DNA from 4 places in the Exiguobacterium sp. s40 genome. Region 2 is predicted to be linked to each of the others. Evidence: riboswitches for the same ligand, from Rfam matches in the RefSeq annotation. Region 2 holds a riboswitch; each other region holds the start of a gene.
What was found. A riboswitch is a leader RNA that binds a small molecule or an ion and turns the genes downstream of it on or off. The one in region 2 is predicted to bind S-adenosylmethionine.

Region 1 (7,404 bases), on a different contig from region 2:
GGAAGCGGCTCTTGAGGCGTACGTGGAGCGTTCACCCCTCTACAAGGACTGGGAGGCCCCGACGTTATTGATTCACGGGACAGACGACGAGCAAGTGCGGCTCCGCCATGCGACAGCCGTGGCCGAACGGATGGGGGAGCGGGCCGAACTTTGGATCGTCCCGTTCGCTCATCAACTCCCGTTTTGGGAAAAGTGGAAGACGACCGATGAGGCGATGGACTGGATGTTAGCCGTCGCACCAAAAAAATGACTAGCGCCTAAACCAGGCGCTAGTCATTTTTTATTAAACGATGATTGGGCCGGCCGCGACGACCGCCTCACTCGCTTTCGTGAATCGTTTGAAGTTGTCTTGGAACTTACGGGCGAGCGCTGCCGCCTCGGCGTCGTAGCGGGCCCCGTCTTTCCATGTGCCCCGTGGGTTGAGCACGTCGTCTGGCACCCCGTCGATGTGGCGTGGGATCTCGACGTTGAAGATGTCATGGCGCGTCGTCTCGACGTCACGGAGTTTCCCGTTGACGGCCGCGTTCACCATCGCCCGTGTATAGGCGAGCTTCATCCGCGATCCTTCGCCGTAAGCTCCGCCGGTCCAACCGGTATTGACGAGATAGACGTCGACGTCATGTTTCTCGATCAACGTGCCGAGCATGTCAGCGTAGCGTTCCGGTGCGAGCGGCAAGAACGGTGACCCAAAACATGTCGAGAAGGTCGCCTGCGGCTCCGTCACGCCGCGCTCCGTGCCGGCTAGCTTCGACGTATAGCCTGACAAGAAGTGATACATCGCCTGCTCCTTCGTCAATTTGCTGATTGGAGGCAGGACGCCGTATGCGTCGGCCGTCAAGAAGACGATCGTGTTCGGATGCCCGGCTCGTGACGGAAGCATCGCGTTATCGATAAATTGAATCGGGTAGGCGGCCCGTGTGTTCTCAGTGAGTGAGATGTTCTTGTAGTCTGGTGCCCGTTCCTCGTCCAAGACGACGTTCTCAATCAACGAGCCAAATCGAATGGCATCGTAGATTTGAGGTTCGTTCTCACGCGACAAGTTGATCGTCTTCGCGTAGCAACCGCCTTCAATGTTGAAGACGCCGTCAGGAGACCAACCATGCTCGTCGTCCCCGATTAAATGACGTTCTGTGTCGGCCGATAGCGTCGTCTTTCCGGTACCCGATAGCCCGAAGAAGAGAGCCGTCTCGCCGGCGTCCGATACGTTCGCCGAGCAATGCATCGACAAGACGTGCTGTTCCGGTAACAAGAAGTTCATGACTGAGAAAATCGATTTTTTAATTTCGCCGCCGTATTCTGTTCCCCCGATCAGAATGGTCCGTTTGGCGAATGAAACGAGAATGAACGTTTCGGAGTTCGTCCCGTCGACTTCCGGATCGGCCTTATAGCTCGGTGCATAGATGACCGTGAACGGATCAAAGGCACCTTGTGTCGGCCATTCGCGCAAGAACAACTGTTTCGCGAACAAGTTGTGCCACGCGTATTCTGTGATGGCCCGCACTGGAAGCGTATAATGCTCGTCAGCCCCGGCAGACGCCTCGAGATAGTAGAGCTTGTCTTTCGTCTCGAGATGCGTGAGCACTTTATCGAGCAGTGCCGTGAACTTCTCTTCTGCGATCGGTTGGTTGACCGGACCCCAGTCTACTAAATGATTGCTGACTTCATCTTGCACGACGAATTTGTCTTTCGGTGACCGTCCTGTGAATTTACCTGTACTGACCGATAAAGCTCCGTCTTTCGTCAGTACGCCTTCCCCGTTGCGAATGGCTTCTTCCACCAATTCTGGAACCGTTAAGTTCCGCATCATGTCGGCACCTTTAATTAATTCTTCGATTTTCAGGAGCGTTGTCGCCATCCTGAATCCCACCTTTCCCCTAAATAGATGTGGATGAAATCCGCATACTTCCGCGTTTTATTAGTATGACGTTTTTATTATATGTGACATACTAATCAAAAACAACCCTTTTTACCCTTTAAAGTAAGCGCTTTCTTACACTGTCATTCTAACATATTCTGTACCAGGTCATAGTACAAAATCGAATACCGACAAAAAAATGTTTGATATTTCACAAACATAACTATTGCGAGTTCGTGAAAAGTTTTACGAATTCAGTCGATACGCTTGACAGAACGGGGTGTCATTTATATGATGGTCTTCGTAACGGATACTCTTATTCTGAGCGGTGGAGGGAACAAGGCCCTACGAAGCCCAGCAACCGTCCGATTTATCATTGTTATTCGGAAAAGGTGCTATCCTGAAGCGAAGCGCAAGCTTCGAACGATAAGAGGGTAAGGAAGAACGATTCAACCTTTCCCATTGAACATGGCGAAAGGTTTTTTTCATTACCGTCCCAAAGCAACGCGTAAGGGGAACGAGTACCGTCCACACATCACCCTTATTATAGGAGGTTTTTCGAAATGGCAAACTTGAACCGTCGACTTTTCACTTCGGAGTCCGTCACGGAAGGACATCCGGATAAAATTTGTGACCAAATCTCAGATGCGATTTTGGATGCGATTTTAGCTGAAGATCCAAACGCCCGCGTTGCGGCTGAGACATCTGTCACGACAGGTCTCGTGCTCGTAGCAGGTGAGATCACAACATCAACTTACGTGGATATCCCGAAAGTTGTTCGTGAAACAGTTCGTGAGATCGGCTACACACGTGCAAAATATGGTTTTGATGCAGAGACTTGTGCTGTCCTCACATCGATTGATGAGCAATCGGTAGACATCGCCCAAGGTGTCGACCAAGCGCTTGAAGCTCGTGAAGGACAAATGACTGAAGAAGAAATCGATGCGATCGGCGCTGGTGACCAAGGTCTCATGTTCGGTTACGCAACAAAAGAGACACCAGAACTCATGCCGCTCCCGATTTCACTCGCGCACAAATTGTCACGTCGTTTGGCAGAAGTTCGTAAGAACGGCACGCTCGCTTACCTTCGTCCTGATGGTAAGACACAAGTGACGGTCGAATACGACGAAGCGAACAACCCAGTTCGCATCGACACAATCGTCATCTCGACGCAACACGCCGAAGACATCACACTCGAACAAATCCAAGCTGATTTGAAAGAGCACGTCATCGACGCGGTCATCCCGTCTGAACTCATCGACGCGGATACAAAATACTTCATCAACCCGACTGGCCGTTTCGTCATCGGTGGACCACAAGGGGATGCAGGCCTTACAGGACGTAAGATCATCGTCGATACGTACGGTGGTTACGCTCGCCACGGCGGCGGCGCGTTCTCAGGTAAAGACCCAACCAAAGTTGACCGTTCAGCGGCGTACGCGGCTCGTTACGTAGCGAAAAACCTCGTTGCAGCGGGACTTGCTGACAAAGCAGAAGTTCAACTTGCTTACGCGATCGGCGTTGCCCACCCGGTATCGATCGCAGTCGACACGTTCGGCACAGGCAAATTGAGCGAGACTGAGCTCGTCGAACTCGTTCGCGAGAACTTCGACCTTCGTCCGGCCGGCATCATCAAGATGCTCGACCTTCGCCGTCCAATCTACAAGCAGACAGCAGCTTACGGCCACTTCGGTCGTACAGACGTTGAACTCCCATGGGAGCAAACGGATAAAGCGGCAGTGCTTGAAGAAGGCGCGAAACGCTTCGCATAAGACAGTAAAAACGACCTTTCGCTGAGAAAGGTCGTTTTTTCTTGTTAAGATTGGTTTTTATCCTGCTTAGATGTATCATCGTTAGAAGAAGAATCAGATGACGTTTCTTGGCCTAGCGCGGTGTCTTTTGCCTCGACCACTTTCTCGCCAATCGATTGTAAGTCTGATTTTGCTTCCATAGCGGTGCCGGCAACTTGCGTTAAGTCTTGTTTCACCGTATCCACTTCTCCAGCGACTTTTTCATAGACATTTTGAACGTCGGTGACCACCTCTTGGATAACACCAGAAGCCGACTTCACTTGGTCGATTACTTGTGATGCTTTTCCACTTGGATCTTTGGCGACTTCACTTACTAACCCACCGACAGACGATTTGGCGGTAGAGAGGGATTGTTTCGTATTTTGACGATTCGATGAACTCAGGAGAGCAAGAGCACCTCCAACTACAGCCCCTAAAAGAATCCCTTTCATCAATGTGATGCGGGGGCCATTTGACTCTTCAGAGTCAAATTGGCGATTCGGATGATTGGCTTGCTCTGCTTGTGGATCATGTTGTAATTTCGGTTCCATAATAACACTCCTTTTTGTAAGATGGCATTGATACTCTTATACCCGAGTCAAAATGGAAAATAACGTCTTCTTTCATTTCGACATCAAAAAGTAATGAGCGGGCAGGATATTTTTTTGCTGATGGGGAATTATACTACTAGATTGGCCAAAAGGGGGATGCCGTTATGAAGATCAGGGAAGCCGTACCAGAAGATGCCGCCACCATCCGCGATATTGCGCTCGCAACGGTCAGTGAACAAGACGAGGTTCGTTCAAAAGTAATGGAACGGGCTTATCAGCAAGAAGAGATCGTCCGCGCCATCAGTTCAAGCGAGGAAGCGAAAGAGCAGTTGTTCATTGTCGGTGAAGCCGAAGGCGACGTCATCGGGTTCTATCATGCGATCGACCGCGGGGATACGTGGGAAGTGCTCCGACTCTATCTTCATCCGACCCATCACCGACAAGGTCTCGGAACGGCCTTATTGTCTCATCTGCGCGAACGTAAAGTTCAACCGATCGAACTGTACGTTGAGAGTTCGAACGAGCAGGCGATTGCCTTTTTGAACCATGAGGCGTTCATCGAATTGAATCGGATTCAAGAGGAAGTGTACGACCAACCGATGGAACTGATTCATTTGCGCTATGACCCGAGCTAAGACCCTAGACGGATTTTCTGACAAACATCAGTCTCGGCTGATGTTTTTTGTTAGTATAAAAACATGGACATAATAAAATGAGGTGACAGTATGACATACGAAGAAGAATCACGAAAAGGGGTTATCGTGATCGTCTATCCGCTCCAGTTCACGTCACGCTTGAGCGAGGCGTTTTTAGGACGGTTACGCGACGAATATGAAGTTCTCGTCGTGACCGGACAGACGGTCGGCTTGACCGCGGAAGACCATAAGCTGTTAATCAAGAACACGCTACGCGAGGCGAGCCAGTACAAACTGCCGATTCACGTCATCGCCTTCAGTCTCGGGGCATTGTTAACGAACCGATTGCTCCAGGAATACGATGTGCCGCTCGGCAGTTTGACGTATATCTCACCCTTGTTCGATTGGCATCCGTCCCGCCAAATCGGCGGATTGAAACAAGTCGTCGCGAGTGCGGTCGACCGTTTCCGTCCGGATTTGCCGCTCGGCATGATGACGTTCATGGGTGCAGGCGAAGAGTCGTCCCGCTTCGGTGAGATCACGTACGGGCAATACCGGGAAATCGAGGAAGAGATCGTCGAGCATCAAGAAGAGAAGAAACATTTGCCGCGCCTTCCACTCGCTTGCTTCTATGCGCCGGACGACCGCTTCGCCGATGTGAAACTGACGCTCAACGTCTGTCGAAAAATCGGCGGCGATCAAGTGTACATTCGCCGGCTCGAAGGCTTCCCGCATTTCGGCTATGAACGACTGAACACGAAGTTCGCGGAGACGCTCATCACGTTTTATGAATTGATTCGAGAATGACAAAACAGGCGACTCGCTCGAGTCGCCTGTTTTCATGCACGTTTTTCAATCGCCACGATGAACGGGGGATGATTGATTTGATTGATGAAGCCGTAACGGAGGACGCCGGCCCGCTTTTGATCGAGTGCCTCGACGTAGGCGAGCACCTCGTCGCGCTCGATTTTGCCGCTATCATGGCCATGATAGATGACGACGACGATGACACCACCGACGGCCATGACGTCGAGCAGTTGCTCGAGGGCGTCGATGGTCGTATTGCCCGTCGTCGTGACCGACTTGTCGCTTCCCGGTAAATAACCGAGGTTGAACACGGCGGCTGTGATCGGGCGTGTCTCGTCAGCTACAATTTCTCGGACGGTGTCGTGGCTGTCGTGGATGACAGTGACGCGGTCCGTCAATGCTGCTTCCTCGATGCGAATGCGTGTCGCCTCGACCGCCGCTGCTTGGACATCAAACGCGTAGACGTGTCCCGTCGCCTCGACGAGTTCGGCTAAAAACAATGTATCGTGCCCGTTGCCGGCCGTCATATCGATGGCGACGGCACCAGGTGTGACGTGTTCACGGAGTAGGTACTTCGCGAACGGTAAGACTCTCATTAATCCCATGGCTCTCATCCTTCTTTTTTCCTTGGAAGGAATCACGACGCACCAGTTCGGCATCGATGGCGTTCAAGACGGCCATCTTGTGCCGGCTCCACGTCGGACCGATCAACAGATCCGGTGGCCCGTCACCGGTCAACCGATGGATGACGATCTCGGGCGGTAACGTCTCAAGCTGGTCGCAGACGAGGGAGACGTAAGTCGTCTCGTCCATGAGCTCGAGCAATCCTTTTTCGTACTGACGGGCGAGCGGCGTGTGCTTCAAGACGTGGAGCAAATGGATCTTGATTCCTTGTATGTCCATTTTAGCAACTTCTCGCGCCGTGTCGAGCATCATCTCTGTCGTCTCGCCAGGGAGACCGTTAATGATATGGACAACCACGTTTATATTGCGTCGGCGGAGCTTGGCGAGACCTTCGAGGAACGTCTTGTAGTCATGGCCACGATTGATTTTTTTCGCTGTCACATCGTGAATCGTCTGTAGGCCGAGTTCGATCGTGAGGGACGTCCGCTCATTCAACTCGGCGAGATAGTCGACGACGTCGTCCGGCAGACAGTCCGGTCGGGTCGCGATCGATAGACCGACGACACCTTCCTCTTTAAGGGCAGGCTCGAACAATTCCCGGAGCCGGGCGACGGGGGCATACGTGTTGCTGAACGCTTGGAAGTAAGCGATGTAGCGGGCTTCTTTCCACTTCCGATGCAACCGTGCCTTCACTTCGGCAAATTGGACCGGGATCGGATCGCAGGCGTTGCCGGCAAAATCACCGCTGCCGTCGTCCGAACAGAACGTACAGCCGCCCTTCGAGACGAGCCCGTCCCGGTTCGGACAAGTGAAACCGCCGTCGAGCGGTACCTTGAATACTTTCCCGCCGAACTCACGGCGATATGCTTCATTTAATTTATGGTATCTGGCATCACCAAATGGATGTTGCATGAATATCCTCTCCTTCTTTGCTCATGCTATCACAAGCTCTCCTCGTGTTTACTTCATAATAAGTAATTTTTCTTGACAGTTATGGGGCGTTCCGTTAGCTTGGAGAAGGACTTATTCTTGATTCGGCCGTCGTGCCGAATTTTTATCGTTAAACGGGAATGAAAGGAGTAACTGGTATGAACAATAAAATGCCGATTTCGGTATGGATTTTGGTCATTGCGATGGCGCTC
Region 2 (7,404 bases):
GAGAAAAACGCGAAAGTGTCGTTCTTGCCGAAACCGCTCCGCGACGTGAACGGTTCGGGAATGCACCTCAACATCTCGGTCTGGAAGAACGACAAGGACGGCAATCCGACGGTCAACGCGTTCGAAGAGCCGGAGTCGGATTACGGCCTGTCGGTCACAGCCCGTCATTTCATCGAAGGCATCTTGAAGCATGCCCGTGCGACGGCCATCTTCACGAACCCGCTCCCGGAATCATATGAACGTCTCGTTCCAGGCTTCGAGGCACCGGTCAACATCTGTTGGAGCCCGTCGAACCGCAGTTCGATGATTCGAATCCCGGCGTCACGCGGCAGTGCGACACGCGTCGAAGTCCGTAACCCAGACCCGAGCGCCAACCCATATCTCGCCCTCGCGGCCCTGATTTACGCTGGACTCGAAGGGATCGAGCAACAGCTTGAGCCGTCATCACCGAACGAGGACGACTTGTTTGAGTACTCGGCCAAACAAATCGAGAGCCAAGGTATCTCGTCACTCCCGGCGACGTTCCATGAGTCGATCCAATCGCTCAAGTCGGACCGGTTCCACGATTACTTCAACCATGACTTGATTGACCGCTACTTGTCGCTCATCCAAGTCCGTAAATAAGCAAAGCATACAAAAGCCCATTCCTCGGCCGAGGAATGGGCTTTTACCCTTAATGAATGCCGCGCATATACTTTTTGATGACCGGGGCGAGTGCGAACAGGATCAGACTGAGGACGATGGCCGCGCCACCGATAATCCCAAAGTAGAGCATCTCGTTCTCCGGTGAATAGAAACGGACGAGCTGAGCGTTGATCCCTTGCGCCGCCGCGTTCGACAAGAACCAGAGCGACATCGTCTGGGCCGAGAAAGCGGCCGGGGCGAGTTTCGTCGTCGCCGACAGACCGACCGGCGACAGGCTGAGCTCACCGAGCACGACGATGAAGTAGCTAAGGACGAGCCAGAGCGGGTTGACGAGCGTGTCCGGGCCTCCAAAATAGGCCGGGAGCAAGATCACCAAGAAACTTAACCCTGCGAACAAGATTCCGAACGCGAACTTCGTCGGGATGCTCGGCTCACGGTCACCGAGTCGAACCCAAAGCCATGCGAACACCGGTGCGAGCATGATAATGAACAGCGGGTTGAGCGACTGGAACCAGGCCGGTGAGAGCGTGATCCCTAAAAATTCAAGATCGGTCCGCTTATCGGCATAGCTGGCCAAAATCGTCGCCCCTTGCTCTTGAATCGCCCAGAACATGACCGAGGCGATGAAGAGCGGGATGTAGGCGATGATCCGTGACCGTTCGACTTCCGTCGTTTTCGGACTGCGATACATGATAATGAAGTAAATCGTCGGAATGGCGATCCCGAACACACCGACGAGGCCGATGAACGTGTTGATCGTGAACAAACCTTGCGGGATGAGCACGGCCAACAGGCCACCGATGAGGACGACCGCGATCGTCGTATACTTGATCGCGTTTCTCTTCTCAGACGGCGTCAACGGGTTCGGCACATATGAACCGGCAAGACCGAGGTTGCCTTTCTTCGTGACGAGGAAGACGACGAGACCGATGAACATCCCGACCGCGGCGAGTGCGAAGCCCCAATGGAAGCCGTAGCTCTTTTGGACTCCACCGACAATCAAAGGTGAAATGAAGGCACCGAGGTTGATCCCCATATAGAAGATGCTGAACCCGGCGTCACGACGACGGTCCGTCTCGTGATACAGGTCACCGACGATGCTTGAAACGTTCGGTTTCAACAAGCCCGTACCGATGACGATCAACGCCATCGAGATGAACAAGAACGTCAGGCTGCCTGGAATCGACAAGACGATATGACCGAGCATGATGAACACGCCGCCGAAGAAGACGGCCCGAGACGTCCCGAAGACACGGTCGGCGAGCCATCCCCCAATGACCCCCGACATGTAGACGAGTGCGCCGTATACCGACATGATTGACAAGGCGACATTCTGGTCGAGACCGAGACCGCCCTCAGATACCTCGTAGTACATGTAGAACACGAGGATGGCGCGCATCCCGTAATACGAGAACCGTTCCCAAAACTCAGTGAAGAATAGCGTGAACAAGCCTTTAGGCTGTCCGAAAAAACCTTTTTGTGGCACGCTGTCCACAATTTTCTGTTTATCGATCCTTTCCATGAAAGATCCCTCCTTAACCGTATTATCATAAAAAAGAATCATTATGTTTGTAAAGAATAAACGAATGAAAAATTCAAAATTTAATGATATTCGAACGAAATCAAAAACCACACTAAACGACTAGGTTCAGTGTGGTTTTATAAGTCAAGCTGTCTTTTGTTTCGCTTCGGCTGCGCTGACGCGGCGTCCAAGTTGCCAATAGATGAGTCCCGACACGCAACTGGCCGCCCCGACGAGGATCAACGCGATATGTCCGGCGCGTTGGTCGAAGAACAGGCTTGCCATGATCGGTGCGGTCACCCCGCCGATCAACCATTGGATGCTGGCGGCCCCGTTGTAGGCACCGCGCATATTCTCCGGAGCGATCAAGGCGATGAACGTCTGTTGGACCGGGGACATGATCATCTCGCCGAGCGTATAGAAGGCGTACACCGCGAGCAAGACGCTGACGAGAACGAGGTACGGTGTCCCGAGTGAATAGAGGAGACGCGGCATGACGGCGATCAGAATCATGCCGACCCCGAAGATGGTCGCCCCGGCGAGCATGACGTTGCCGAACGACTTGCGGCCGAGTTTCGAAGCGATCGGGAACTGGAACAACACGACCATGATGCCGTTCAAGGCGAGCATATAGGCGAACGGGTTCTCACGATCGGTGTACGATGGCATCGACTCTCTCAAGAAGAGGGGCAGCATGCTCTCGATGAGCGAGAAGCCCATCGAGATGAAGACACCGGCAAAGATGAACACGAGGAACACCTTGTCATTGTAAAACACGCGCAGGACATCCCGGTTCGACGGCGTGTCGACATCGGTCGTCTCTGGGAGTGACTCCCGGATGAAGCGACCGAGGACGAGTGCGTACAAGACGAAGACGAGAGCGGCCGAGTAGAAGATATACTGCCGGTCGATAAAGAGGACGGCACTCCCGAGGAGCGGGCCGAATGCAGCTCCGATATTGTGCCCCATCCGCAACAGCCCGAACGCCTCGTTCATCTGTTCGGGCTCGGTCACATCGGCTACCATCGCGCTTGCGGCCGGGTGGAACAATGAGTTCGTCAAACCGAGCATGGCGTTCAAGAGAAGGAGCGGCCAAAACGTTTCGGCGAAGGCGAAACCGACGAGGGCGAGGGCGTCGCCAAGAATGGCAGCCATCATGATCGGTTTGCGGCCATACAGGTCTGCGAGCCGTCCACCGACGACCGATCCGATGAGCGCCATGATCGGTCCGGTCGCCATGATGACCCCGACCTGGATATAACTGTCGAGCTTGTCGCTATAGTAGAGGACGAGGAACGGTGCGATCATGAACATCATGACACCCGTGATCGTCTCTCCGAGGAAGCGGATCCAAATGTTACGGTCGAGCTGTTTGAGTGATTGAATCATTAAGGTCACCTGCTTTAGTTGATAGAATAAGAAAAGGGACGCAGCATGCTCAAAGGCATACGCGTCCCTAAGATCTTAGGCATGCCTCGGAAGGCAGGCGACATCACGGATTCAAATCACGGAGAGGCGCCTGCCGGTCAATATGGACTTGGACGTGCGAGCGTTGAATGACTGACATCGGTACCTCTCCTCTCTGCATTGGACTGTCTTCTCTTCAAGATTATGATATTTCCGTGAAATGTGTCAACCTAAATCGTCAATGTGTCATAATAATTCGTTCAAATTCTTTCGGCTGAGCCGGTAGTCGATCAACCGAGAGAACACGACTTGAATCATCGCCGTGACCGGGACACTGATGAACATCCCGACGAGACCGAACAGGCTACCCCCGATGATGATCGACGTGATGACCCAAAACGGGGTGATGCCAACGCTGTCGCCGAGAATCTTCGGGCCGAGCCAGAGTCCGTCGAATTGTTGCAACAAGAAGATGAACAAGAGGACGATGAGCTCCGTGAACGGGTCATTGAAGTAGGTAATGATGAACGCCGGAATCATCCCGAGCAGCGGACCGACGTACGGGATAAAATTCAAGACGCCGACGATGATGCCGAGTAGAAGCGCGTAAGGTGCCCCGATGATCAACAGACCGGCGACGGCCAGCACCCCGATGATGAGGCAGTCGAGCGACTTCCCGATGATATAGCGTTTGAAGATGTAATCCATCTCTTGAAAAATGTCGATCGTCGTCTTAGCCGACGCGACCGGGAACATCGCATACAACAGACGCTTGAACATGCGGGCAAAAATCTCTTTGTCTTTCAACAGATAGATCGAGATGACGATCCCAATCAAGAAGTTGATGAGGGTCATCGTGAAGCTCGACACGTAGCTGACCGACGACAAGACGGCGGTCTCGACCCAGCCCGAGTAACGTTCCTCGAAGCGGCTGAAATCGATAGCTTGGGCGATCGTCGCGTTGTACTCTTTCAAGTACGTGTTCAACTGGGCGAGGAACCCGTCGATCTGTCGGATGTAGAACGGGAGCTCTTCGATGAGTGAGGCGAGGCTCGAATAAATGCGTGGGAACAGCGTCACCGCAGAGATGACGAGAATCCCGATAAAGATGATATAGACGATCAGCAAGCCTTGATATCGTTTTAGTTGAAACCGTTCTTCTATATAGGACAGGACGGTATTCAGGAGCAGCGCGATGGCGATTCCCATAATAATCGGCGTCAGCAACTGGAACGTATAATGCATCATCTGCGAAATCGTATCCGGTTCGCTGATGACTTTCCAGAGCACGAGCAGGATCAGGCCGATCACGCTCAACTTCCAAATCAATTGACGGTTTTAATTCCAAAGGTCCATCCCCTCATGTTTTAAATTTTGTAAAATAACGTTTACTTTCACTATGAACGTTTTTTTATCGGGATTCAAGAGGACATGCTCATTTCAAAAAAGGATTGACAAGATTGGTAACGTTTGGTTAACTAAGTGACATATTACAAAAAGACAAATCGCATATAAAACACTTTCTATCAAGAGAAGCGGAGGGACTGGCCCGATGAAGCTTCAGCAACAGATTGATTCAATACTGTGCTAATTCCAGCAAGGTGACCTTGAGAGATGGAAAGGTGGTTGTTTGAATACGTCCGTATCTCGACACCCCTTTCCGCGGAAAGGGGTGTTTTTTGCATAGGAGGACTATTCATGACTGACAGACGCTCACATCTACTTAAAACGTTACCATCTCAACATTTCGTCGGACTCGCGAACGAGGTGGCCGAACTCGAACAAGCCGGCCGCGACATCATCCGACTCGGACAAGGGACGCCTGACCTGCCTACGCCTGAGCCAATCTGTGACGCGCTTCAGACGGCGCTCCTCGACGCCTCGACCCATCAATACGGTCCGTTCCGCGGTCAGGCCCGCCTGAAGCAAGCAGTGGCGACGTTCTATTTGAATGAGTATGGAGTCGAACTTGATCCCGAGACAGAAGTAGCGATTCTCATCGGCTCAAAATCTGGTCTCATCACGTTGCCGCAATGCGTACTCGAACCTGGCGACGGGATTTTGCTACCGAATCCCGGCTATCCTGATTACATCTCGGGGGCACGCCTCGCCGGTGCCGTCGTCCGTGACCTCGTCCTCCGGGAAGAGAACGGCTTCTTGCCAGACTATGAGACGCTCGATACGCAAGATGCAAGACTCATGTATTTGAACTACCCGAGCAATCCGACCGGAGCCGTCGCCTCACCCGCTTTCTTTGACGATACCGTCCGTTTCGCCCGGGAGCGGGACTTGATGGTCGTCCACGATTTCGCATACGGCAGCATCGGATTCGATGGCCACGTCCCGCCTAGCTTTCTGCAGGCGGAAGGGGCGAAAGAAGTCGGCATCGAGGTATATACGATGTCGAAAGCGTTCAACATGTCCGGTTGGCGCGTCGCCTTCGCCGTCGGGAACGCGGACATCATCGAGGCGATCAACACGTATCAGGACCACGTCCACGTCAGCGTGTTCTCGGCCATCCAGGCGGCGGCTGTCGCTGCGCTCGAGGCGCCCCGTACCATTCGCGATGACTTGGCACGACTGTACGAGGCACGGCGTGATCGCCTGATCGACGGGTTGAACCGGGCCGGCTGGGCCGTCGAACCGCCGGAAGGCTCGTTCTTCGTCTGGGCAAAAGTGCCTGAGGGTGATGCCAAGTCGTTCTCGCGGAAACTGCTGCATGAAGCCGGTGTCGCCGTCACCCCGGGCTATTTCTTCGGTTCGGAAGGGAACGGATACGTCCGCTTCGGTCTCGTCTCACCGGAACCGAAGATTGACGAGGCCGTCGAACGAATCGAGCGGTTGTTTGCCGCCTATGAGGAGGTGCGCGCATGATTCGTCAGGCCGTCCTTGAATATGACCACGCCGATGACGCGCTTGACCGTCTTGATGACTTAGTCGACGGCCGACGTGCCCACGTCCTGCGCGGTCAGAACGGGTATGACGTCGTCCGAGCCATCTTTCCGGCCATCGCGGACTATCCGGCAACAAGGTTCAGCGGGGAGTGCACGGACTCGGAAGTCAAACGGCTCAAACCGTTGGACGCCGACGTGTTAATCGCCGTCGGAGGCGGCAAGCTCGTCGATACGGCCAAACTCGTCGCCTATCAACGGAACGTCCCGCTCATCGTCGTCCCAACGCTCGCCTCGAACTGTGCGGCGTTCACACCGCTCAGCGTCGTCTATCAGGAGGACGGGAGCTACGACCGCTACGACATGTTCCGCGTCGTCATCGAACGGGTCATCGTTGACTCACGGGTCATCTCGCGCTCACCATATGAATACTTTCGGGCCGGTGTCATCGACACGGTCGCGAAGTTTTACGAGGCCCGTTATTTGAGTGGTGACAGCTCAGCTGACGCCGGCGTCAACACCGGACTCGTCTTGGCCGAGCAGTGCGGGCGTCTCGTCGAACTTGAATTGAGCGAGCACGCTTTTGAGTCGTATAGTGACGACGTCCGCTTCGCGGTCGATCACGTGCTCGCCATCGGCGGCGCCGTCGGTGGATTTGGTGACGCCGGGACACGCGTCGCCGTGGGCCATGCGGTCCATAATGCGCTCAGCCGCTTCGAGTCGACCCACTCTTTCTTGCATGGAGACAAGGTCGGCTTCGGCCTAATCGTCCAGGAGCGGTTGCGTCGCTCGGCCGATGCTCCGTATTTGGAGGCCTGGTTGAAACGGTTCGGTGCACCGACGACGCTCGAGGCGCTCGGGGTCGGGTCGGGCGACATCCCGGTACTGGTCGACTCCGTCATGACGGAAACCGAACTGCAACAGTTGCCGGAACCACTC
Region 3 (7,404 bases), on a different contig from region 2:
CGGCACGCACTACGTGTTGAACGGGGAGAAGCAATGGATCACGAACGCCGGTTTCGCGAACGTGTTCGTCGTCTACGCGAAAATCGACGGCGACAAGTTCAGCGCCTTCATCGTCGAGCGTGACTTCAGCGGGGTCTCGACAGGGGCTGAAGAACAGAAGATGGGCATTAAAGGCTCATCGACACGGACGCTCATCTTAGAAGACGTCGAAGTCCCAGTCGACAACCTCCTCGGAGAAATCGGCAAAGGCCACGTCATCGCCTTCAACATCTTGAACGTCGGTCGTTACAAACTCGCCGTCGGTGCGGTCGGTTCGTCGAAACGTGCGTTCGATCTCTCGGTCCAGTACGCGAACGAGCGTAAACAGTTCAAGACGCCGATCAGCCAGTTCCCGCTCATCCAAGAAAAACTCGCGACGATGGCCGCGAACATCTATGCGATGGAGAGCTCGGTCTACCGGACGGGCGGTCTGTTCCAAGACAGTCTCGACGCCCTCGGCGACGACAACATGCGTGACGGCTCGAAAGTCGCCCAAGCGATCGCTGAATATGCGATTGAATGTTCGTTGAACAAAGTGTTCGCCTCGGAGACGTTCGACTACGTCGTCGACGAAGCGGTCCAAATCCACGGCGGCTACGGCTTCATGACCGAATATGAAGTCGAGAACTTGTACCGTGACTCACGCATCAACCGCATCTTCGAAGGAACGAACGAGATCAACCGCTTGATCGTGCCGGGCACGCTCCTCAAGAAAGCGATGAAAGGCGACTTACCACTCCTCGCCGAGGCACAGAAACTCCAAAAAGAGCTCATGAGCTACATGCCGCAAGAGCTCGACGGCTCACCGCTCGCACGCGAGAAGATGCTTCTGTCGAACATGAAAAAAATCAACTTGATGATCGCCGGAACGGCCGTCCAGAAATATCAGCAAGACATTCAGAACGAGCAAGAGATTCTCGCGAAGATCGCCGACATCATCAGCGCCATCTATGCGCTTGAAGCGGCCATCGCGCGGACGGATAAAGCCATCGCCCGCACAGGCGTTGAGAAGAACGGACAGAAAGTCCGCTATACCGAAATCTTCGCCGAGCAAGTGTTCAAGCAAGTCGAACTCATGGCGAAAGAAGTCTTGTACGCGGCCGCATCGGGCGACGAGCAGCGCATGCTCTTGTCGGCGATGAAGAAGTTCAGCCGTTATCAGCCAATCAACGTCATCGGCACGAAACGCGAAGTCGCCGCGAGCCTCATCAAAGCGAACAAGTTTATCGTGTAAGCAAGCGAGAGAAAGGGTGGACCGGACGCGGTCGGCCCTTTCTTTTTGCCTTGCCGACACCGTACAATGGACGGAAGGAGGCGAAGTAGATGAGACGTAAGGCATTGTTAGAACGGATGGATGCGATTGGCCGCTCAGTCGCAGAGCATGATGGGACACTCATGCTCCTCGCGCTCGGTTCGATCGGGCTCGAGACGGACCGGCTCGATGACTATTCGGACCTCGATTTCTTTTTGATTGTCGAGGACGGACATAAGGCCCGCTTTATCGACAATTTGGATTGGCTCGCCGTTGAACCGTTGGCGTATCAGTTCCAAAATACGAAAGACGGACATAAGGTCATGTATGAGGACGGCATTTATGGTGAGTTCGCCGTGTTTGAAGTCGTTGAGATGCCTGGCATCGCCTACACGCCAGGCCGTGTCGTCTGGCAGCGTGACGAAGCGTTCCACGCCTTCGCGACGCCGAACGTCGTCACAGACGTCCCTGACGCCGCGTATTGCTATGAAGAGGCGCTGACGAACCTATACGTCGGCTTGCTCCGAGAGCGACGTGGCGAGCGACTTGCGGGCTTTGAACTCATTCAAGTCGCGGTAATCAATAACGTGCTGAAGGCACATGGAGAGATGAGTGATCCGTTCAATCCGACGCGACGCGTCGAGACGAAGCATCCTGACGTGACTAGGCTCCTTGAGCAAGGGGTTTTAGGCTATGGGCGTTCCGTCGAGGCGGCAGCTGCGATTCTCGGTTATATCGAGGCGCGTCATCCGGTGAACGCATCGTTGAAGCGAGAGATTGAGCGTTTGCTTGAAGCGTGAATGGTCGATTCGGAATGTGCTACATTTATAGAAGAGGTGATGAACATGGTGACACTATATGGCTATCCGCCATGCAGTACGTGTAAAAAAGCAGAGAAGTGGTTGAAAGAGAACAACGTCGAGTATACATACGTCCATATCGTCGAGGCGACACCGTCGAAAGATGAACTGGCCGAACTATGGAAACAGTCGGGTCTCCCGCTCAAAAAATTCTTCAATACGAGCGGCCAAGTATATCGAAATGAAGGTATCAAAGATCAACTGCCAAATCTATCAGAAGACGAACAACTCGAGCTTCTCGCGAGCAATGGTATGCTTTTAAAGCGTCCAATCGTGACAGATGGTCAAAAATCAACTGTCGGATTTTCAGAAAAGTCGTTTACAGACGTTTGGCGCGAAGTGCTATAATACTCGTGTGAGTCTAATTCATTTGAGGGGGAAGTTAAGATGAGCAAAGTACCTGCCAATCTACGTTATTCAAAAGAGCACGAATGGGTTGAAGTGAACGGAAGCGTGGCCCGCATCGGGATCACGGATTTCGCACAAAGCGAACTAGGGGATATCGTCTTTGTAGAACTTCCTGAAGTCGGCGGCACGATTTTACTCGATGAGCCGTTCGGTTCGGTCGAGTCGGTCAAAACCGTTTCAGAATTGTACGCTCCAATCTCTGGAAAAATCACAGCGGTGAACGAATCACTCGCTGATTCACCAGAACTCGTCAACGAGGCACCGTTCGAAGGCGCTTGGATGATCGAAGTCGAGTTGAACGACGCGTCAGACGTCGACAAACTCATGTCAGCCGAAGAATACGAAGCGATGATTCAAGGCTAAACAAAACCCGGTTTCTCTTCACGAGAAGCCGGGCTTTTTTTGTTCATTCGAAATCGAGGCGGTAATGATCAGGCTGGATGAGCGACGTCCGGTTGAACAGGCGGTAGAAGATGATTCCGAGCGTTACCGGGATGAGTCCGAACAAGACGATGACGAGCATGACGTTCCAGAGCGCGAAGCCTCCCGGCATCAAATGCAAGGCGTTGATTGGACCGATGAGGCCGGAGACGCCGAAACCGGCACTGATCGGCGTGCCTTCGATCCGAAGGATGCCTGCGAGCGCTCCGAGGATGGCCGCATTGGCGAGTACGGGCAACATCATGATTGGACGACGGACGAAGTTCGCCATTTGAATCTTCGGTGACCCGAGGAAGTGGGCGATCGACGTTCCCGTCGCGTTCATCTGCCAGCCGGCGATGGCGAGACCGAAGCCGGCGGCGACGACCCCTAGGTTGGCGGCCCCGGCCGCGACACCAGACAGGCTGATGGCTGTGGCGATGCCGACCGTCGAGATTGGCGAGACGATGATGAGCGAGAACGCCATCGCAATCAACATGCCCATCACAATCGGCTGTAGTTCCGTCATTGTCATAATGATTGTCCCGACGTATGTTGTGATTTGTGAGATGTAAGTGAGTAGGAACGCCCCGATCCCTCCGGCGACGACGATGACCGTCATCGGTAAGACGAGTACCGTGTATGTCTTCAAGCGTGGCGACAACTGCATGACGAGGAACGTCGCAAGAGCGGCCGTCACACCGGCCGTGATGACGTCACCGATTCCAGCCATGAGGAACACCCCTTCCTCGATGCGGATGGCGCCGCTCCCGACTTGGGTCGCGATGCCGATTGTGCCGGCCTCGAGTGCCGAGCGTCCGAACTGCATGGCGACAGCGACACCGATGATGACCGGTAAGAGACGCATCGCAATCGTTGTCGCGTCCAAGATGAACTGCAAGGACGGAACATAAGGTAAGATGGCTTTCGTTAATTCACCGAGCAAGGCGCTCGGGATGAGGGCGATGAGGATGGCAAGACTAAGGCCGTTCAAGACGTTCATCAAAAACTGTTTTCCGGTAAGCTTCTCTTCCGTCATTGGGGATTCACCTGTCCTTTTCTACTGGTATGCTGTTATGTACAAAAGCAATAAAGTTAATGACCATACTATGCCTCTTTCTAGAGAGCGTCAATACAAAATGTTGAAATGTTCAGAATTTTCCATTTGAGCACAACTTTTGAACCGACCGGTCCGGATTCATATACTTAGAGGAGAGGTGAGAACAATGATGACAGACGGATTCTTATATATATACGCCCCGATGTGCGGTACATGCGCCGTGGCCGAGCGGATGCTCTCGGTCGTCGAGGCCGTCGACCCCGAACTCCAGATTGAAAAGCGCGATGCCAACTTTATCCCGAACGAGCTCGAGGCGTATCAGGTCATGAGCGTCCCGGCGCTATTGAAGCTGGAAAATGGCCAAGTTCGCGATCGTTTGTACGCGTTTCAAAACGTCCAGCACGTCCTATCTTTCGTCAAATGAGATAGGATGATTAGAATAATCTGAAAATTTTAAATAATCAGTTGACACAGAAAGTTCACGAATGATATATTCATTACAACATCTTACTTGAACACAACATAGGACGAGATTTTCCCGTCAGCAAGACGTTTTCGAACAACCGTTGCATGAGCTTACGCGATTTCAGGTGGACCTTCCCTTCGATTGTCCCCCAAAAAAATCAAGCGTCGGGGCACCGGTCGCGTAATTGCATGGTCCGTTCGAAGATCGAGTGATGGTCGGGTAAAAATCCCCCATATAAGGATGAATGCTCTGATCGGGCAAAAGAGGTTCATCTATGGGTTGTCTTTCAGTGACTCAAGGTGCTACGTTCTGTGTCATCCTCGGATGGCACCTTTTTTTAATTTGTCTGAAAAAAATAGTTTGACATGAAAATAATGTGTCGCTATGATAAAGCTAATCAAATACGCAACCCCTCTTATCAAGAGAGGCTGAGGGACTGGCCCTATGACGCCCAGCAACCGCGGAGCAATCCGAAATGGTGCTAATTCCAGCAAGGTGTAAACCTTGGAAGATGAGAGCAATCGTTGTCCGTACCGATAAAGTACGCACGTTTGCTCAAACGTGCGTACTTTTTTTGTTGTCAGGAGGGAAATGGATTGATTCAACTACGCAATGTGGCCAAATGGTTCGATACGAAAAACGGTCGGGTCCAGGCGGTCGATGATGTGTCGCTTACCATCGAAAGCGGCGAAATTTTTGGAATAATCGGATATTCAGGGGCGGGGAAGTCGACGCTCATCCGCTTGCTCAACCGACTCGAGGCACCGTCTAGCGGTGAAATCGTGGTCGCCGGCAGCGAGCTGACGAAGCTCACGCCTAAGGAACTACGCGGGGTACGTAAAAACGTCTCGATGGTGTTCCAACACTTCAACCTATTATGGTCGCGCACGGTCGCTGAGAACATCAGCTTCCCGCTCGAGCTCATCGGGGTACCGGCCAGCGAACGCAAACGCCGCGTCCAAGAACTTGTCGAACTCGTCGGCTTAGGCGGACGGGAAGACAGCTATCCGTCGCAACTATCGGGCGGTCAAAAGCAGCGAGTCGGGATAGCCCGTGCGCTCGCTACGAATCCAGAAGTGCTCCTCTGCGATGAAGCGACGAGCGCACTCGACCCGAAGACGACCGATTCGATTCTCGAACTGCTCGTCAGCATCAATAAAAAGCTCGGATTGACGATCGTCCTCATCACCCATGAGATGCACGTCATCCAAAAGATTTGCCACCGCGTCGCCGTCATGGAGGCCGGGAAGGTCGTCGAGACCGGACAAGTCGCCGAGGTGTTCCAACATCCGGAACAGCCAATCACGAAAGAGTTCGTTAAGCAGATCGGCGCGGTCGAAGACATGTCGCTCACGTTCGAGCACTTGAAAGCGCGTTATCCGAGCGGTCAAATCGTCAAGCTCAAATTCTTGAACGAGACGGCCGAGCAACCGATTCTGTCAGAAGTGTTGAAGCAGCATGATATCGGCTTCAACATCATCGGCGGGAACGTGACGCAGTCACAAGTCGGTGCCCTCGGGACATTATTCATCCAATTGATCGGAGAGCCGGCTGAAGTCGAGCGGGCCATCGCCTCAATCCGATCGCAGGCAGTGGAAGTGGAGGTAGAAAGCGATGTTTCCTAATGTAGATTGGCAAGTCATGCTCGAGCAAACGTGGGAGACGCTCTATATGACGCTCGTCGCCGGAGCCGCGACGTTCGTCATCGGTCTCGCCCTCGGGATGCTCTTATACGTCACGAACGAACCGCTCATGATGAAAAACCGTCCGATTTACACGGTCATCAGCGCAATCGTCAACGTGTTCCGGTCGATCCCGTTCATCATTTTGATCATCTTGCTCATCCCGTTCACGTTACTCGTCGTCGGGACGATGCTCGGGTCGACGGCAGCGTTGCCGGCGCTCATCATCGGTGCGGCTCCGTTCTATGCGCGGATGGTCGAGCTCGCCCTGCGTGAAGTCGACCGCGGCGTCATCGAGGCGGCTGAATCGATGGGTGCGACAAAATGGCAGATCGTCTATAAAGTGTTGTTCCCAGAAGCATTACCGGCCATCGTGTCAGGCATCACGGTCACGATCGTCGCGATCGTCGGTTATACGGCGATGGCAGGGGTCGTTGGGGGCGGGGGACTCGGGAACTTGGCGTTCCTTGAAGGGTTCCAGCGCTCACAGAGTGACGTCACGTTCGTCGCGACCGTCTTAATCTTGGTTATCGTCTTCGTCATCCAGTTCATCGGCGATCGACTCGTATCAGTAATTGACAAGCGTTCCGCTTGATCTAAATAGAAAATTTGGAGGGGTTTTATAATGAAATCATGGAAAACAGTACTCGGATTGACAGCAGCTTCAGCACTCACTATTCTCGCAGCTTGCGGCGGAGATTCAGAATCAGGTTCGGGCGATGACAAGACGCTCGTCGTCGGTGCGTCAAACGTCCCGCACGCTGAGATTTTAGAGCACATTCAAGACGACTACGAAGAGAAGGGCTATACGCTCGAAATTAAGAAGTTCCAAGACTACGTCCTCCCGAACAAAACGCTCGCGGACGGCGAACTCGACGCGAACTACTTCCAACACGAGCCGTACCTCGAGTCGCAAATGGCTGAGAACAAAGACTACAAATTCGCATCTGCCGGCGGCGTCCACATCGAGCCGATCGGTGTCTACTCACAAGACTACAAATCACTCGATGAGCTGCCAAAAGGCGCTGAAATCATCATGAGTTCGTCAGTCGCTGACCACGGACGAATCCTCACGATGCTCCAATCAGAAGGCTTACTCACGCTCGCAGAAGGCAAGACGACGGACGCGACGGTTTCAGACATCGTCGACAATCCGAAAAACTTGGAGTTCAAGACGGACGTTGAAGCGGCACTTCTCCCGCAAGCGTTCAACAACG
Region 4 (7,404 bases), on a different contig from region 2:
CGAGACGGCGCTTTTCGTCAATCAGATTGGTCTCCTCGTCTTCCAGTTCGTCAACTTGAAACCGCGCATCGCGCTTCGACGCTTCCGCTTCACGTATCCTTGGAACGCCATCACGTCTTTCTTGGAGATTGCCATCCCAGCCGGTGTTTACTTGGCGCTTGGTGGTGTGACCGGTCTCGGCTTCTATTCTCAAGACTCGTTCCTGCCGCTCGCCGGTTTGATTCTGGCCATCATCTTGAACACGGTCGTGCAAAAGTATCAAGTCGGTTGGTGGTTCCGCGTCGACATCCCGGTCCGCGATTTTCTGAGCATCGCGTTTTATACGTATATCGTCAGTCTCGTCTTCATTTTGGCGGCCTCGTTGTTCCGGGAGACGAATTTACTCGTCGTCAGCAGCATCGCTGCCGCGTTGACGTTCTTCATCAAGCGGCTCATCATCCAAAAAGGCCGGCAAGACGCCTTTAAATCGTTGATTGAACAGTATGACGAGGCAAAAGAAGCCGTGTCGTTATCGCAGAGCGAGGCGCAAGCCATCGAAGTGTTTCTCAGTCAATGTGAGCGGCTCAATCACTATGACGAAGGGTTCGTCGAGTTTAAACTGTTCGACCGTACCCTGTACTTTGATTTGAAGACGCGTCAGCCGATTGACCGTCACATCGTGTTCGATTTGCTCGATCACGCTTATCCGAACGAAGCCTCGGTCGAATATGAGATGCGCTTCGAATGGGACGCACCACTGTCGAACGAATTTGACGACGACTATCATAGTTTCATCTCGGTTCGGTCCGAGGAGATCGAAGGGATTCGCACGTGGCTCGTCATGACGGGTGAACACGTCTATGGGTATCCCCCGACCATCCAACGTGAAATCGTCAAACTTCTCAAGTCGTTCAACCGGACGATCAGCCGTTGCCATGAGCGCGACCGTCTTTACACGGAAAGTCGGACCGACAGCTTGACGCTGCTCGCCAATGCACGCGCGTTTTACGAATACGGGATTCAACAAATCTCGGACGGTTCGATGTATCCGATTTCGGTCGCGATGCTCGACATCGACTTTTTCAAAAAAATCAACGATGTGCACGGACATCAAGTCGGGGACAGTGTGCTCCAAGAGTTTGGACGGCGGATTCGCCAGGCACTCCGCACCGAAGATTTTGCCGCCCGTTACGGCGGTGAAGAGTTCATCTTGCTATTGAACCGTTGCGATGTCGAACAGGCAATCGAAATCGCCGAACGAATCCGGCAACAAATCGAGAACAAACCGTTCCACGTCGACGGGATCGATATCCCCGTCACCGCTTCGATCGGTGTCGACACGATTCAGGCGTTCGGTGACAAACGCCTCGACGATACGATTCGTAACGCTGACCGGGCCCTCTACGTCGGCGGGAAGTACGCCGGACGCAACCGCGTCGCCCATTACAATTTCTTAACGACCTGACTCACCCCCACGTTCACCGCGTGGGGGTTTGCTATTGACAAGCGGATTTGAAACAAGTACGTTAGGGAACGTGTCTTATAATTAAATATCACAACTTTTTTATCAAGAGAGACTGAGGGACTGGCCCAGTGACGTCTCGGCAGCGGGTAACCTGTGCCAAATCCAGCGAGCAGTCTGCTCGAAAGATGAAAAAAGTGTTTTCTTGTAGAGAGAGCCTTTTTTCAGAAGGCTCTCTTTTTATTTTATGAATGAGGTGAATCGATTGGAACAACCGACAGCTAACAAATGGGCACTATTGCCTTTGCTCGTCTTCCTCGTCTTCTTTATCGGGGCAGGCATCTACTATAACGACTTTTATAAATTCCCGGTCCTGATCGCGGCGTTGATCGCGGTCATCGTCGCGGCGTTGATGACGAAAGGCAGCGTCACTCAGACGGTCGAGCGTGTCGCCCAAGGTGCGGGGAACCCCGGCATTTTAATCATGGTCTTCATCTTCTTGCTCGCCGGAGCGTTCTCGAGTGTCGCCGAAGCAATCGGCGCAATCGACGCGACCGTCAATGCGGCGCTGACATTTTTACCGTCCTCGCTTCTACTGAGCGGTTTATTCGTCATCGCGGCATTCATCTCGATGGCGATGGGAACGTCGACGGGCACGATTGCCGCCCTCGCCCCGATCGCGCTCGGTATCCACGAAGAAAGTGGCGTCAATATCGCCATCGCGGCGGCTGCCGTCGTCGGTGGTGCCATGTTCGGGGACAACTTGTCGTTCATCTCGGACACGACAATCGCTGCCGTCCGGACCCAGCGTACCAATATGCGTGACAAATTCCGAACCAACTTTTGGATTGTCCTCCCGGCCGCCCTTATCACAATCGTCCTCTTATCGGTGTTATCGAGTGGAGAATCGACTGTCGATGCAGCCGCGTTCGAATGGTATAAACTCATTCCGTACCTTGCGGTCATCGTGCTCGCCTTGACGGGAATGAACGTCATCCTCGTCTTGCTCGGCGGCATCGCCCTGACCGGCATCATCGGTCTGTTGGACGGCAGTCTAGCCGTCACCACGTACGTCACCGCCATGGCGGACGGCATGATGGGCATGGCCGAGATTTCACTCCTGACATTGCTCATGGGTGGGCTCGTCGGACTCATCTCGCATAACGGCGGACTCACGTACTTGCGTGACGCGCTCACGTCCCGAATTAAAAGACGGGCCGGCGCGGAGTGGAGCATCGCCGGGCTCGTCAGTGCGACAAACGTCGCGACGGCGAACAACACGATTTCGATTCTCGTGGCTGGTCCGCTCGCCGCGAACATCGCCGACGATTATGACATCGAACGTAAAAAGTCAGCGAGTGTACTCGATATCTTCTCGTGTGGGGTCCAAGGTCTGTTGCCTTATGGGGCACAGCTTCTCATTGCGGCCGAACTGACGAACACAGCGTCACCGGCGCTCGTTCCGTATATGTTCTATCCGTTCTTGTTGTTCATTTGCGGAGGATTGGCCATCGTCTTTAACTTCCCGCGTTTCAAAAAGCGCGTCTAACCAAAACGACCCTTTGAAGCACTAGCTTCGAAGGGTCGTTTGACGTTTCGTTTCACGTTCACGTTGAAGTTGTTCGTTGCGTTTTTTGAAGGCGCGCCGCTTGAGCAATTCCTCGAGGCCACGGCTGATCGCCCAAAGGACAAACAATAACAGTCCAAGCATCGATAAGCGGAACGGACTTTGAATAAACTCTTCCCACTGGTCACCAATGACCGAAAAAATCAAGACGACAAGCAGTTTCCCGAACCCCGCCGCCATGATGAATGTCCGAAGCGGCATTTGAATGAGGGCGAGTAAGTATGTGATCAAACTGACCGGGATGAACGGGAGCGAATATAAAAAACCAAGCGAGATCGGGCTCATATGGTTGATGCGTTCCAGCCAATATACCCCTTGTTTATGTTTTTCGAGCCACCGTGTCATCGGTTTACGGAATACGTAACGGACGGCTGTAAAGACAAGAATCGTCCCTAGTAAACTACCGACCCAAGACAATAACGTCCCGAGCAAGAACCCATACGTGGCCGCGTTCGCCGAAATGATGAGGACGAGCGGAAGAAATGGAAAGATCGCCTCAAGGAACGGCGCCCCTAGTCCCGCCCATGGGCCTCCCGGAAGCTCTTGCAGCCATTCAATCAGTTGGATAATCCATTGTTGGAGTGATGTGAGCATATCAGTTTCCACCTTCGACTTTCATTAATACCTTTTACCCGATTTCGCTCAGGAAGACGCATCCCCCTGCACGCCAGTAAAAAAAATAAAAAGTATTTGCGAAATTTCGCTGTGATATCTATCATATAATATGGACTTGTGGTTGCAGGCAAGTCCGCTCGTCGAACGACACAACCCAACGTTCGTTTTCCTGCAAAAAACTGAACACAGGGGAGTAATAACATGGAAACAAAACCAATGCGGGTCTTGCTGTACTATAAGTACGTCAACATCGAAGACCCAGAAACGCTCACACAAGAGCACCTCAAGTATTGTAAGGACCTTGGCATCAAAGGACGGATCTTGATTTCTTCCGAAGGAATCAACGGAACGTGCTCTGGGACTTGGGAACAGACCGAGCAATACATGAACGACTTGAAAGCGAACCCGCTTTTCAGCGATATCGAGTTCAAAATCGATGAAGTCGAAGAGCATGCGTTCAAAAAAATCTTTGTCCGTCATAAGAAAGAGCTTGTGACGTGGCGCTTTGATGGTGAGTTCGACGTTCCTAAACAGCACGGTGCGTACCTCGAACCGGCAGAATGGAAAGAGATGATGAATCGCGACGATGTCGTCATCCTCGACGTTCGTAACAACTACGAGTACGATCTTGGTCACTTTAAAAATGCGATCAAAATCGACGTAGAGGCTTCTCGTTACATGCCAGATTGGCTCGAAGAGAACAAGGACCTCTACGAAGGGAAAACCTTACTCACGTACTGTACCGGAGGCGTCCGTTGCGAGAAATTTACCGCATATATGCGTGACCAAGGTCACGACAACATTTTCCACCTTAAAGGCGGCGTCGCCATGTACGGCAAAGACGACGCCACGAAAGGCGAAGACTGGGAAGGTGAGCTTTACGTCTTTGACGAGCGCATCAACGTCCCGGTCAACACGGTCAACCCGTCCGTTGTTTCGGAGTGCATGCACTGCGGAACGAAGACGGTCCGCTACGTTAATTGTGCCAACCCGGTGTGTAATGCTCAACACTTCTGTTGTGAAGAGTGTGAACCGAAACAAATGCGTTCATGCTCGAAAGAGTGCCAGGAGCATCCACGTAACCGCTATATCATCGAGAATATCGCGGACAAACTTCAGCAGACTGAAGGCGTCGTCGGGTAACAAAAATCGACCAGAAAGCACTTCGAGCCTATGCTCGAGGTGCTTTTTTGACAGAAACTTTACGTCTAGCCGATGACAGAATCGGGTATAGTGTAGATACCATTGTCAGACAGGAAGTGAATCGATTGCTCTTTAACGAACCTTTACTCGCCGCCTTGCTCGCTTGGTTCATCGCACAAGCAGCCAAGCTCGTAACCGAACTCATTAAAACACGAGATTTTGAATTAGAAATCATGTTTGCCTCGGGTGGGATGCCAAGTTCCCACTCTTCGACCGTCGTCGCCTTAGCGACCGTCATCGGTCGAGTCGAAGGAATCGATTCCAGTATGTTCGCACTCGCCTTGATTTTTGCGACGATCGTCATGTACGATGCGACCGGCGTTCGTCAAGCGGTCGGATTCCAGGCCCGTTTGTTGAACGACTACTTCAAAGGAATCAAGCACGAGACACCCATCTTAAATGAGCTGGTCGGTCATACCCCGTTCCAAGTCATCGTCGGGGCTTTACTCGGTCTCGTGGTCGGACTGTTTTTCCCAATTTAATGTGAATGATGCAGGCATGTCGTTCCCTCCTTCTAAAAACTCACCATCTTTTTGTGAACTTTCACAACAGAGACGGTATAGTGAAAGAGAGGAGGAATCGACATGCCTTTTTTGCAGAAATCTTATGAATCGCTCGATACGCTCGCCGAAGCAATCGGACAAGCGATTCGGGCCCCAATCACGATTGAAAATCGCCACCATCAGTTGCTCGCCTACAGCACCCACCCCGACTCGACCGACCCGGCACGAATCGCGACGATTATCGGCCGCCGTGTCCCGGAAGCAGTCATCGAAGACTTATGGGAAAGTGGCATCCTTCAAGAAGTGATCGACCGCGACGAACCGGTCGTCATCCCGGCCCGCATGGCCGTCGGTCTCGGTGAGCGGGCGGCCGTCGTCATCAAGCAACAAGGTGACGTGCTCGGTTACATTTGGAGCCTGGCCCGAACGACGCCGTTCTCAGAACAAGAACTCACCGTCCTACAAGAAGGGGCGAACATCGCCAAAAAATTGCTGATGACCATCGCGATGCACGAACGGCGCATCGACGCCGAATTGGAACGTTTCTTTTTAGAAGTGCTGGCCACTCCCGTCTTATCGCCATCCCACCGCGATCGCTTGAATGAGCTCGCACCGATTGCCGTCGCCAGCCGCCTCACCGTGATTGAATGTGCCCAGCCGGTCACCCCGCAACTGGCGGAACGACTGTTTTATGTATTGGCGACCCAACAAGCGATCGAGGTCGTGCTGCACGCCATCGATGGTCAACAGCTCCTCGTCTGGCATTATATGAAATCGGAGTTAGCCGAGGAAGAGACGGCACTTTTGCAGTGGGCCAATCGCTTCGAGACACAGCTCCGAGAGAAATTCACGGAAGTCGATCCACGTTTAGGCGTCAGCCGTCGTTTCTTTGAGAGCGACATGCTGTATGCCGCGATGGAAGAAGCACGACAGGTCACGTCGCTTCGTCGGAAGTTCCCCTATGAGCTTGCCGCGACGCACACGTTCGAACAAATCGGGATTTATCAGCTCGTCCCAGATCTCGCTCGCCGAATCGGGCTTCGGCTCGAAACGCATCCGACCATCGAGCGTTTGCAGGCATATGATGTCGCCCATCATACCGAGCTCGTCACGACGCTCGAGTGGTATTTCTATTTTGATGGGAACGTCAAACGCGTCGCCGCCCATCTTCACATCCACCCGAACACCGTGCTCTATCGGATTCGCCGCATCGAGGAACTGACGAATATTACGCAAGTCTCACTGCCCGAACGAGCCGCTGTTTACCTCGCCATCAAGGCAGGCCAATACCGACAGGATGATTGATGCCCGCTTTGTGATTTTTCACAAAGTGGGCATTGTCATTTTTAGAATCCATGCTAAAGACAGCGTTTTCGGATGGGTCTATACTAGAGGTGTGAACAAATTGTGTCAGTAGAGAGAAAGGGGAACTTTACATGAAAATCGGGGTATTGAAAGAAATCAAAAACAATGAAAACCGCGTCGCCTTGACGCCGATGGGTGCAGCCGTATTAACTGAGCTTGGACACGAGGTTCTCGTCGAGACGGAAGCCGGTGTCGGGAGCGGCTTCACGAACATGGAGTATGTCGATGCAGGGGCGACAATCGTCGACACAGCCGCAGACGTTTGGGGAAACGTCGAATTAGCGTTGAAAGTAAAAGAACCGCAACCGTCTGAATATCGTTATTTCCGTCCGGACTTGACGCTCTTCACCTACTTGCACTTGGCAGCCGAACCAGAACTCACGAAAGCACTCGTCGATTCAGGCGTGACGGCGATCGCTTACGAGACGGTTGAGATCGACCGCACGTTGCCGCTCCTCACGCCGATGAGCGAAGTGGCTGGACGGATGGCCGCTCAAATCGGGGCCCAAATCCTTGAAAAACCGCACGGTGGAAAAGGGATTCTCTTGTCAGGCTTGCCTGGCGTACCACGTGCGAACGTCACCGTCATCGGGGGCGGTGTCGTCGGGATGAACGCAGCCCGCATCGCCATCGGCCTCGGTGCCAACGTC

Region 1: another riboswitch for S-adenosylmethionine. It lies ahead of metK (methionine adenosyltransferase); the one in region 2 lies ahead of KNP02_RS06715 (aminotransferase class I/II-fold pyridoxal phosphate-dependent enzyme).
Region 3: another riboswitch for S-adenosylmethionine. It lies ahead of KNP02_RS03110 (methionine ABC transporter ATP-binding protein); the one in region 2 lies ahead of KNP02_RS06715 (aminotransferase class I/II-fold pyridoxal phosphate-dependent enzyme).
Region 4: another riboswitch for S-adenosylmethionine. It lies ahead of KNP02_RS11040 (Na+/H+ antiporter NhaC family protein); the one in region 2 lies ahead of KNP02_RS06715 (aminotransferase class I/II-fold pyridoxal phosphate-dependent enzyme).

The regions. Positions count from the first base shown of each region.
Region 1 covers NZ_JACSLC010000001.1:254,232-261,635, reverse strand. Annotated here, with positions in the region: gene KNP02_RS01320 (alpha/beta hydrolase family protein) at 1-250, shown strand, start outside; gene pckA (phosphoenolpyruvate carboxykinase (ATP)) at 284-1,855, opposite strand; SAM riboswitch class I at 2,169-2,288, shown strand; gene metK (methionine adenosyltransferase) at 2,419-3,627, shown strand; gene KNP02_RS01305 (hypothetical protein) at 3,672-4,196, opposite strand; gene KNP02_RS01300 (GNAT family N-acetyltransferase) at 4,361-4,831, shown strand; gene KNP02_RS01295 (alpha/beta fold hydrolase) at 4,922-5,638, shown strand; gene mnmM (tRNA 5-(aminomethyl)-2-thiouridylate-methyltransferase MnmM) at 5,671-6,243, opposite strand; gene mnmL (tRNA modification radical SAM protein MnmL/YtqA) at 6,197-7,174, opposite strand; gene KNP02_RS01280 (MDR family MFS transporter) at 7,351-7,404, shown strand, end outside.
Region 2 covers NZ_JACSLC010000005.1:160,654-168,057, forward strand. Annotated here, with positions in the region: gene KNP02_RS06695 (glutamine synthetase family protein) at 1-624, shown strand, start outside; gene KNP02_RS06700 (peptide MFS transporter) at 674-2,167, opposite strand; gene KNP02_RS06705 (MDR family MFS transporter) at 2,312-3,556, opposite strand; gene KNP02_RS06710 (AI-2E family transporter) at 3,821-4,885, opposite strand; SAM riboswitch class I at 5,095-5,195, shown strand; gene KNP02_RS06715 (aminotransferase class I/II-fold pyridoxal phosphate-dependent enzyme) at 5,273-6,448, shown strand; gene KNP02_RS06720 (iron-containing alcohol dehydrogenase family protein) at 6,445-7,404, shown strand, end outside.
Region 3 covers NZ_JACSLC010000002.1:284,966-292,369, forward strand. Annotated here, with positions in the region: gene KNP02_RS03080 (acyl-CoA dehydrogenase family protein) at 1-1,273, shown strand, start outside; gene KNP02_RS03085 (hypothetical protein) at 1,363-2,091, shown strand; gene KNP02_RS03090 (arsenate reductase family protein) at 2,137-2,499, shown strand; gene gcvH (glycine cleavage system protein GcvH) at 2,539-2,922, shown strand; gene KNP02_RS03100 (PTS sugar transporter subunit IIC) at 2,966-4,018, opposite strand; gene KNP02_RS03105 (thioredoxin family protein) at 4,206-4,463, shown strand; SAM riboswitch class I at 4,918-5,023, shown strand; gene KNP02_RS03110 (methionine ABC transporter ATP-binding protein) at 5,102-6,130, shown strand; gene KNP02_RS03115 (methionine ABC transporter permease) at 6,120-6,782, shown strand; gene KNP02_RS03120 (MetQ/NlpA family ABC transporter substrate-binding protein) at 6,813-7,404, shown strand, end outside.
Region 4 covers NZ_JACSLC010000012.1:34,427-41,830, forward strand. Annotated here, with positions in the region: gene KNP02_RS11035 (GGDEF domain-containing protein) at 1-1,444, shown strand, start outside; SAM riboswitch class I at 1,541-1,636, shown strand; gene KNP02_RS11040 (Na+/H+ antiporter NhaC family protein) at 1,689-2,990, shown strand; gene KNP02_RS11045 (TVP38/TMEM64 family protein) at 3,012-3,662, opposite strand; gene trhO (oxygen-dependent tRNA uridine(34) hydroxylase TrhO) at 3,885-4,826, shown strand; gene KNP02_RS11055 (divergent PAP2 family protein) at 4,943-5,368, shown strand; gene KNP02_RS11060 (PucR family transcriptional regulator) at 5,471-6,694, shown strand; gene ald (alanine dehydrogenase) at 6,826-7,404, shown strand, end outside.